3 regions of the Paenibacillus azoreducens genome follow, and region 3 is predicted to be linked to each of the others. Evidence: predicted binding sites of a transcription regulator. Region 3 holds the regulator's gene; each other region holds the start of a gene.

Region 1 (3,282 bases), 360 kb from region 3:
CCATTTCCAGCAGGAAGCATGACACCAATTCGCCGCGGCGGCTTTTGCCCGCATTCAGGAATGTCGGCGTTGCCGGCTGCAGGCGCTGTTCGATCATAGCTTCCGCGATGCGCAGTGCCTTAGCGCCGTCTCCATCCCCAAGATGAAGGGCGACAATGGCGACGCGGTCCGGGTATTGCTCCAGATATTTGCTTTTGTCATTGGTCTTCATCGCGTAATCCTTATAGAACTTGGATATAGCCATGTAGGATTGGAACTGGAAGTCGCTTTTGGATGTGAGGGTAAATACCGATTCGACTTCCTCGTAAGTATATTTTTCAAATACATTTTCGTAGTAGTCATTTTCAATCAGGTAATCCAGTTTCTCGCGAAGGGATCCGAATTTCATGGTTTGTTCTTCGACTTCTTCCATAAAAGCCGCGACCGCTTCTTTATCTTTCTCTAATTGAAAATATCCGTCCGCACCGCGCTGCATCAATTCGTTGTTCAATTCAATATGCTTCAATAGTCCGCACCCTTTCAACAAAAGTTTCTATATCCTGCGATGTTCCCGACAGTTCGAATTTCGTAATGACCGGAACATGGTACATATCGGAGATGGTATCCGCGCTTTTGGCAAAGCCCGGTCCCCAGTTGCGGTTGCCGCTGGCGGAAACCCCGCGCAGCATCTTGCTGTTATGGGACAAAAATGTTTTTACCTTTTCAGGCACTTGCCCAAAGCCGGTCGTATACGTCACAAGAACATAAGGTTCGTTCACCTGTTCCTGTTCCGCGATGGAAACGGCCCGCATATTCAGCTTGTTTATAAAACGTCTGACATTCCCGGTTTTGGAATCGTAGACAACCAACATCCCTATCACTCCTAACAGATATTTTGCAATAAAAAACGACGCTGCCTTCCGTGCTGCTTCTAGTTCCAGAGGCAAGTCGTAGTGGTATCATTTAGGTTGAATTCATCAATATGTAGATGGCAAAATGAATTTTACCTCAATATATTGGGATAGTCAATGTGTAAATGTCTACATCCCGATGGGAGTGTGAGGGTGAAAAAAGCAGGAAATCTATCATTTTTAACGCTTAATCCTATTATTCGGCCAAAAGCGCCAAAAGAAAAAAATTTAAAATTTGAAAACAAAAAAACAGGGGCTTCTCCCCGAAATCTGGTGTGCCAGACTCTCGGAGAAAGCCCTGTTTTTAAATTTATAAGTTTTTGGGTTCCCAGCAAAGTATTTGGAATAAGCACAGAAGCATAGGCCAAAATAATAGACCAATTAGATTGTCCTGAATAGCGTAACAATGGGCGCTTTTCTTACTAGTTTAAGCAGCGATTTTCTTGATCGCGCTCTATTAAACGCCTTTTACCGGAGGATGCTCGAGCACCTTATCGACAATGCCGTATTCGGCAGCTTCCTTCGCGCTCATGAAGTAGTCGCGGTCGGTATCTTTTTCGATGCGTTCCAGCGGCTGGCCTGTGCGTTCGGCGAGGATACGGTTCAGCGTATCGCGCATTTTCAAAATGCGGCGGGCGCGGATTTCGATATCCGTTGCCTGTCCTTGAGCACCGCCAAGAGGCTGGTGGATCATGATTTCACTGTTAGGCAGGGCGTAACGTTTGCCTTTCGCGCCTGCGTTCAGCAGGAATGCGCCCATGGAAGCAGCAAGACCCACGCAGATGGTGGATACGTCCGGCTTGATGTATTGCATGGTATCAAAAATCGCCATACCGGCTGTAATGGAGCCGCCCGGGCTGTTGATGTAAAGATGAATGTCCTTCTCAGGGTCTTCGGCAGCCAAGAACAGCAGCTGGGCAATAATCGAATTGGCCACCACGTCGTTGACATCGGATCCCAGGAAAATAATGCGGTCCTTCAAAAGTCTGGAATAAATGTCGTAGGCGCGTTCGCCGCGGTTGCTTTGTTCAACGACCATAGGTATATAACTCACGTGGAAAACCTCCCTTATTTAGATTTTGCAAAATTCGATTTCAGTCGCTCCCAGGGAGCAATATATATAACGAACAAGATCGTTTCGATCTATATATTGCTAAAGTCGCTTCTTAGATTTTTGCAAAACCCTTAATTGATTTAAATGTAATCATTCTATACATACTTTTACCGTATTAACCTCATGATAAACAATTCCAATCAAAAAGTCAAAGAAAGTCAAACTCCGGGCAAAAAAAATAGCCTATGATTGGCTTTGGGCTTACGGGTTAAATATATGGTACAAGCTTTCATTATAAAGTAATGGCGCGCCCGCGAGGAATCGAACCTCGATCTCAGGCTCCGGAGGCCTACGTCATATCCATTGGACCACGGGCGCATGATGCAAATTGTGAGATGTGCTGCCAGCAAGTACTGACACATACATTTCATGCAGCAAAAGTTATTATACGCTAAACCGGGTGACTTTGCAATAGTTCCTTTTCTAAAATCGGCGGAAACCTTGTTTTTCCATATACTGCCGTGCTTTGTTGTGAGGAACTGCACACGCGCTTGTATAAGAGGAAGAAAGAATGTAAATGATAGTCGTTGGACTACTTGCAACAGAGCCGGAAATTGAGTAAAATGTAAGTGGGACTTAAAACGTTAACCCGGGACATTTTAAGGCCAGGAACCGGAGAGAAGGAACTTGAAGTTGCAGGAGTGGAAAGCAATGCGGAAAATATTAGAGATACAAAAGCAGCTTCTGCCTGATCTCATGGACATTCTCAAGACTAGGTACACCATTCTTCATCAGATCATGCTTTCGGAGCTGATCGGCCGGCGGACGCTGGCGGCATCGCTCCATATGACGGAGCGGGTGCTGCGCGCTGAAACGGATCTTCTGAAAGCCCAGGGGCTGATCGAAATTGAAAGCTCCGGCATGAGGATCAGCGAAGCGGGACGAAGGCTGCTCGAAGAGATGGGCCCAATGGCCAAGGAACTGTTTGGACTCAATGAACTGGCCGAGAAAATCCGCCGAGCATACAATCTGCAAAAGGTTGTCGTTGTGCCGGGGGATTGCGAATCCTCACCGGTCACCAAACGGGATCTCGGACGCGAAGGGGCCAAAGCTCTGCTCGGAGTCATGAATCAGGAAGACACGGTGGCCGTCACCGGCGGATCTACATTAGCTACCGTTGCGGAGGCACTGAACCCGCAAGCGTCGGTATCGATGAAGAACAGCTGGTTTGTGCCTGCCAGAGGCGGTCTTGGCGAGAGTGTGGAATTCCAGGCGAACACCATTGCCTCTACCATGGCAAAACGCGTAGGCGCTCAATACCGGCTGCTGCATGTGCCG
Region 2 (3,282 bases), 1.0 Mb from region 3:
AGCGTGAAATTATTCCCCTTTAACCAATATGGAATGAAGGCCCTGGCCAAAGGCGGAGATATAATATATTATCATTCCTCCTTGGTAGTGCTGCCTGAGCAAAACATGGCTGCGGCCGTACTTTCCTCCGGCGGCTCCAGTATGACCAACCAGATGCTTGCCAGCGAGTTGCTGTTGCAGGCGCTGAAGAAAAAGGGCGCAATTCAGGAATTCAAACCGGAAAAATCGTTTGGCAAACCTGTCAAAGCAAAAATGCCAGACGAAATGAAGAAGTATGCAGGGTATTATGGCGCCTTCGGCCAACAAATGAAAATAGCGGTTCAAGATGGCGTGCTTACGGCGACGGTACCTTTGGTTCCTGGATATCCGGGGCAGAAATTCGTTTATACGCAGGACGGAACCTTTATGAATGAAGAAGGTACATCGAAGATCAGCTTTGTGACTGAGAAGAACGGACGCACTTATTTGTGGGAAAGGGATTATGTAAGTATCCCGGGCTTGGGACAGCTGGCTATGTCTAATTATGCGTCAGAAAAGCTGGATGATCAGCCTGTATCCAAAGAGACAGCCGATGCTTGGACGAAACGGAACGGAAAGGCATTTTATACGGTCAGTGAAAAATACAGTTCTGCGGCCTATTATATGAATACAATTGCGATGAAAATTGCCCTTAACAAGGATTTGCCGGGTTATTTATTGGATAAAGCTTTGACAGGGCCGGATACGGCTGCTGCCCTCTATCAGATTCCTGCTAATGGAGGCCGGGATACCGGGGAATTACATTTTTATATGAAGGATGGCATAGAATACTGTGAAATTGGCGGATATGTGTTAATTAGCGAAGACGGCGTGAAACCTATGCACATCGGCAAAGACGCAGTTGTAACGGTGGGTGAAAACGGGGAGGCCAAATGGTACAGCGTACCTGCAGCTGCCGCCGGCAAGACGATGAAAGTGACTATGCCCGCGAAGGCTTCATTTGCTGTTTATGATGAAGAAGGCAACTGCGTGAATTATTCAATCATAAGCGGCAGCAATGAGTGCGTACTCCCTAAAAACGGCAAAATTGCGTTTGTCGGTGACGCAGGCTCGACATTCCAAATCACAGTGAAACAGACAAAGTAAACTAGCGGAATCCCACCGATCAGGCGACAGTCTAAGGTGGGATTTTTTTAAGATATAAGAAAGTATAAACTTCGGAGATCTCGCATCCTTATATCGCAAGAAAAATTACCGCTAAACGCGGTCTGTCTTCTATGAGAGTACGTCGATAGACGTTTTTCTTAAGATATAAGAAAGTATAAACTTCGGAGATCTCGCATCCTTATATCGCAAGAAAAATTACCGCTAAATGCGGTCTGTCTTCTATGAGAGTACGTCGATAGACGTTTTTCTTACATTTCAGAAAGATAAACTTCAGAGGTCCCCGCAAAGTATTTGGAATAAGCATCGAAGCATAGGCTCCACTCAGTACTTTTGCTCCGTAAAAGCGCCCCTCTTTGAAGGGCGCCCTTACTTCTTTCCGATACTCTTTGTGGGGTTACTTTGCAATCAACCTTCCCATCTCAAGCACTAGGGACGACGAACATACATAAGAAGGACAAGTCTTATTAGCTATTTTAACGATGGGAAAATGGAGTGAAAATTTTCAAATAATTATTTTCAAAACTGTTGACAATCCATCCATTTGCGTTATAATAGTCAAAGAAAGTCAAAGTCAAAACAATTGATCAAACATCAAAACTGTTAAATCGGGTTTTTCAAAATAAGGTCGGTATTCGATCTCGGTCCTCCATCTCTTGAAGCGGCCTAGATTAAAGATTTTCTTGTCAAAAGCGGACCTTGAGAACAACCTTTTAAACGCTGCAGTGGAGATGTTCTTTTGCATAGTTACACGAAGTGAAAAAATGAGTTTCCGATGAATTATGAAGAAAGGGGCAATGAAACATGCGTTGTCAACAATGTAAATCTAACGAAGCAACGGTAGGACTTAGCTTAACGATAAATAACAAATCCGAACAAATGTATTTATGCCAGGAATGCTACGCGAAAATCAATAACGGAATTCCATTCCACGCCGGTTTCGGCACATCGGGAATGTCGCCGATTGATGAGTTCTTCCATGGATTGATGCAGCCGCCGCAAGCTTTTCATGAAGCATCGGGCATAAACGCCGATGCCAAGCGGGCTCAGGGCGGCCGAGGCAATGGCGGCGGCATTTTGGATCAGCTCGGCCGCAACCTGAATGATGCGGCCAAAGCAGGCCGCATTGATACCGTCATCGGCCGCGAGGAAGAAATCGAGCGGGTGATTGAGATTTTGAACCGCCGCAGCAAAAACAATCCGGTGTTGATCGGCGAGCCGGGGGTTGGTAAAACGGCCATCACCGAAGGCCTCGCTCTTCGCATTGTCGAAGGCAAAGTGCCGTCCAAGCTGCTGAACAAAGAAGTTTATTCGCTGGACGTAGCTTCGCTGGTTGCGGGTACAGGCATCCGCGGGCAGTTTGAAGAAAAGGTCAAACAATTGATCGCCGAACTGCAGCAGCGCGAGAACATCCTGTTGTTCATTGACGAAATCCATCTGCTGGTCGGCGCAGGTTCCGCCGAAGGTTCCATGGATGCCGGCAATATATTGAAACCGGTGCTGGCACGCGGAGAGCTGCAGGTTATCGGCGCGACTACCCTGAAAGAATACCGCCAGATCGAGAAGGATGCCGCCCTGGAACGTCGGTTCCAGCCGGTAATGGTCGATGAACCAACGCCTGAGGAAACGATCGAGATTCTGAAAGGACTGCGTCCGAAATACGAGGAATTCCACGGCGTCCGTTATCCGGACGATACCATAGCGGCTTGCGTGCAATTGTCACACCGTTATATTCAAGACCGTTTCCTGCCCGACAAAGCGATCGATCTGCTGGATGAAGCGGGAGCCAAGCTGAACCTGCGCGTATCCGAAGGCGGCCACGGCCAGCTTCAAGCGCGCCTGGAGAAGGTCAAAGCGGAGAAGGACCAGGCAACGCGCATGGAAAACTATGAACGCGCCGCCCAACTGCGCGACGAGGAGGCCGATCTTGTGGCGCGGCTCAATGAGGCCGAAACAGGCAGCAGCCGGGCAGAAGTCCATGTGGAAGATATCCAGCAAATCATTGAACGCAAAACAGGAATTCCGGTTGGTAAATTGCAGCAGGATGAACAGGACAAGATGAGAAATCTGGCAGACCGCCTGAAAACGAAAGTCATCGGCCAATCCGAAGCCGTTGAAAAAGTGGCCAAAGCGGTACGC
Region 3 (3,282 bases):
CGAATCAACCTTGCCCGGTATATGTCGCGTTCCTCGCTGTTCATGTCATGCCCGAATTTTTTTTGCAAAAATCCCGGCTGGGTCATCACGTTTAGTTCGTTCATCACCGGAATCGAAGGTCCCTGCACAATGCCGAGATCAATCCCCAAGCGTACATCCGAAAGCCGCTGGCCGGCTTCCTTGGAGTCCATAATCTCCGCATAAGACAAAATGCCGTAAGAACGTTTGATCCGGTCCCGAATGCGAAGACGCGAATCGTTCATCAAGCGCATGCGGGCGTTTTTTTCGTGTTCGATGATTTGCAGTACGACACTATGCAGGTTATCGATAATTTCATTCTCCGTTTGCCCGAGCGTAATCTGGTTGGAGATTTGAAACAGGTTACCTATTGCTTCGCTGCCTTCCCCATAAATTCCTCTAACGGTAAGCCCAACTTGGGAAACGGCGGACAAAATGCGGTTGATTTGCTGCGTCATCACCAGAGCCGGAAGATGCATCATCACCGAAGCCCGGAGCCCTGTGCCCACATTGGTCGGACAGCTGGTCAGATAACCGCGTTTATCGTCAAATGCATAATCCACTTCGGACTCGAACAAATCGTCGATAGCTGTCGCTTTCCCCCATGCTTCGCGAACCTGAAATCCCGGGTACAGGCATTGAATGCGAAGATGGTCCTCTTCATTAATCATAATGCTGACGGATTCATCTTCATTGATCATGACGGCCCCGTTTTGGGACTCGCTTGCAAGGCTCGGGCTGATCAAATGCTTCTCTACAAGCACTTTTTTATCAATCGGTTCAATTTCATCCAATTTAACGGTATAGAATGGTCCAAGTCCCTTGATATTCTGATTCCCCGTCACTTTGGATAGACGTTTCAGCACTTCCTCGGACTGTTGACGCGTCGCCAAAAGGGGAAAAGGCAAGTGCTGCAGATTCCGCGCGATCCGCACCCGGCTGCTGATCACAATATCGGAGTCATTTGCCGTACCCCGCATCCATTCACTCAGCGCTTTTTCGGTAAACCGAAGATTGGGCATCCGCTACTCCTCCTCTATTCAAGCGAACTTTACTGTCCTGAAATTTCCTTTTCAAGCGTTCGGATCTGGTCGCGCAGCTGTGCAGCCTCTTCAAATTCTTCCTGCTGAATCCGCTGCTGCAGCTCGAGCTTGAGATCATCGATTTTTCGCTTCAATTGAATGCGGCCTCCGCTTCTCTTGGGCACTTTGCCCACATGCACGGTATTTCCATGAACCCGTTTGAAAAGCGGATCCAACCGGTCGCCAAAATATTTATAACATGAGCTGCAGCCGAACCGGCCGATTTTGCTGAACTGGGAATACGTCATTCCGCATTCCTCACAGTGCAAGGACTGAGGCGTTTTGACGCTGCTCGCCGTTCCTTTGCCCGTCGTTTCAAAATCAAGCAGCCCGGATAACAAGCTGTGTATGGAAAATCCCCCCGTCGTGCCGGGAATCAATTCCCCTTTTTCCCTCGCGCAGGTTTCACAAATGTGGATTTCATTTTTTTCGCCGTTCACAATCTTGGTGAAATGCAGCGTTGCGGGTCTTTTCCCGCATTCTTGGCATAACATGTCGATGTACCTCCTTTTCTCCGCAGAGCTATTTGCTTAGCAAGGAAATCAGCATCGCTTTCATCATTTTCGCACGGATCTCATCCCTGTAAGGCAACTTGATCATCAAGGTCTCTCTGGAAACAGCCGCACGCATCAGGTTTGCTTCCCGCTTGGTTAGAACGCGGGCTTCTTCCAGCTGGTAAATGAGCCCTTCCGCGACTGTCTGGTCTATCGTATCGCCAATCGTCTGATGCAGATGAGTATGCAGTGCCGAATACTGCGGAAGATCGATTCGTTGAATCCGAATATATCCGCCGCCTCCGCGTTTACTTTCCACGAGATAACCCTTTTCCAGCGTAAATCTTGTACTGATCACATAATTAATCTGGGACGGCACACAAGAAAAATGATCCGCCAAATCATTACGCTGTATTTCGATCAATCCTTCGGGACTTTCATGCAAAATACCCTTCAGATATTGTTCAATAACATCAGAGATATTACGCATCATTCATCCTCCACTTTAATGCTGCTTGAAAGCCTGTTACTTCCAAATATTCGCGGCTGCCGGCACGATCCCGGTATCATTCATTAACCCGAGCCGTATGCAGCGAACCGGACAAATAGAATACAAACATAGGCCGCCGGTTTTCCCCTGCAGCTTCTGTGTTGTTAGTGTAACTTCAGGTCAATCAGATCATACATAAACTGTTTGCTGCAACAGTATATGCAAATTTGATCAATAATTGACTTTGACTTTCTTTGACTATATTATAACATATTCTCACGTTTTGCCAAGAGGCAGGGGACGAAAACCGTTCAGGTCTTTCCTTATCATTTTTGACGTATTTACCTGATTCCATCCCTTGGATGGTAAGAAAAACGTCTATCGACGTACTTTCTAGGAAGACAGACCGCATTTAGCGGATGTTTTTCTTGCGATTATAGGATTTCTTAAGCTGCGCTTAAAATTTATAAATTCTATAATCTTAAAAAAGCCGGTACGGAAACTGGCGGAATCCGCTTTTTCCAATAATGAACCGGCTTATACTAAAAACCCCCCTGCATTAAGCAGGAGAGTCAGATATCTTAAAAATGGTCCAATAAAAAGGTTTGTTCCAAAGGAATGGCGTACTCCAAGCGGGTAACTGCTTCGGATTCACCGGTCAATCTTCCCATTTTCCACAACTCAGCCGGACGTTTATAACCAAGCAGCAGCGTGGTCAGCGTCTGAATGTCGCATTGCAGTTGGGCTTCTTCCTCCTGTTCAGCAGGCTTGATCTTCGCCTCTCCCAACGGTGAGATCTTCCAGTGCCAAGTCCCTTCATTCCAAGGCGCATATGGATCGCTGACCTGTATTGTCCATGACTCCACTTCTCCACTGCCTTCATAATCCAATGCTTCAATAAAGCCGGGGAGGTTTACAATCCGTGTCATGCCATAGGGTATAATCTCTTGGGTAATGCGGGGATCGGCAAGCGTGTATGTTAATCCGTCATTCGCTGGCATTTGATTCAAAACGACTTGGGTTACCATGGAATCATGATTGCCAATAAACGTCCATAATGCCGCTTTCGCCTCTTCGTTCAGGCAGATGAACTCTTCGACCAAAAACTCATTTTTCTCCACCTTATAAAGTAAATATCCTTCAGGATCGCCTGATGGAGAATAATATACTGCGGTCTGGTCTTCATCTTCGAGAATCG

The links. The regulator CtsR, encoded in region 3, represses protease genes until heat stress. The targets are predictions, from matches to a motif close to ATGGTCAATAAAGGTCAAACA.
Region 1: clpP (ATP-dependent Clp endopeptidase proteolytic subunit ClpP) is a predicted target of CtsR. The motif match lies at 2,149-2,169, and genes of this name have one in related genera.
Region 2: L6442_RS01675 (ATP-dependent Clp protease ATP-binding subunit) is a predicted target of CtsR. The motif match lies at 1,698-1,718, and genes of this name have one in related genera.

What each region holds. Positions count from the first base shown of each region.
Region 1 covers NZ_AP025343.1:7,052,388-7,055,669, reverse strand. Annotated here, with positions in the region: gene nrdE (class 1b ribonucleoside-diphosphate reductase subunit alpha) at 1-505, opposite strand, end outside; gene nrdI (class Ib ribonucleoside-diphosphate reductase assembly flavoprotein NrdI) at 492-851, opposite strand; gene L6442_RS31565 (hypothetical protein) at 1,044-1,253, shown strand; gene clpP (ATP-dependent Clp endopeptidase proteolytic subunit ClpP) at 1,348-1,944, opposite strand; tRNA gene L6442_RS31555 (tRNA-Arg) at 2,248-2,322, opposite strand; gene L6442_RS31550 (sugar-binding transcriptional regulator) at 2,656-3,282, shown strand, end outside.
Region 2 covers NZ_AP025343.1:370,067-373,348, forward strand. Annotated here, with positions in the region: gene L6442_RS01670 (serine hydrolase domain-containing protein) at 1-1,125, shown strand, start outside; gene L6442_RS01675 (ATP-dependent Clp protease ATP-binding subunit) at 1,948-3,282, shown strand, end outside.
Region 3 covers NZ_AP025343.1:6,689,657-6,692,938, forward strand. Annotated here, with positions in the region: gene L6442_RS30135 (protein-arginine kinase McsB) at 1-1,040, opposite strand, end outside; gene L6442_RS30140 (protein-arginine kinase activator protein McsA) at 1,070-1,594, opposite strand; gene L6442_RS30145 (CtsR family transcriptional regulator) at 1,623-2,084, opposite strand; gene L6442_RS30150 (GNAT family N-acetyltransferase) at 2,666-3,282, opposite strand, start outside.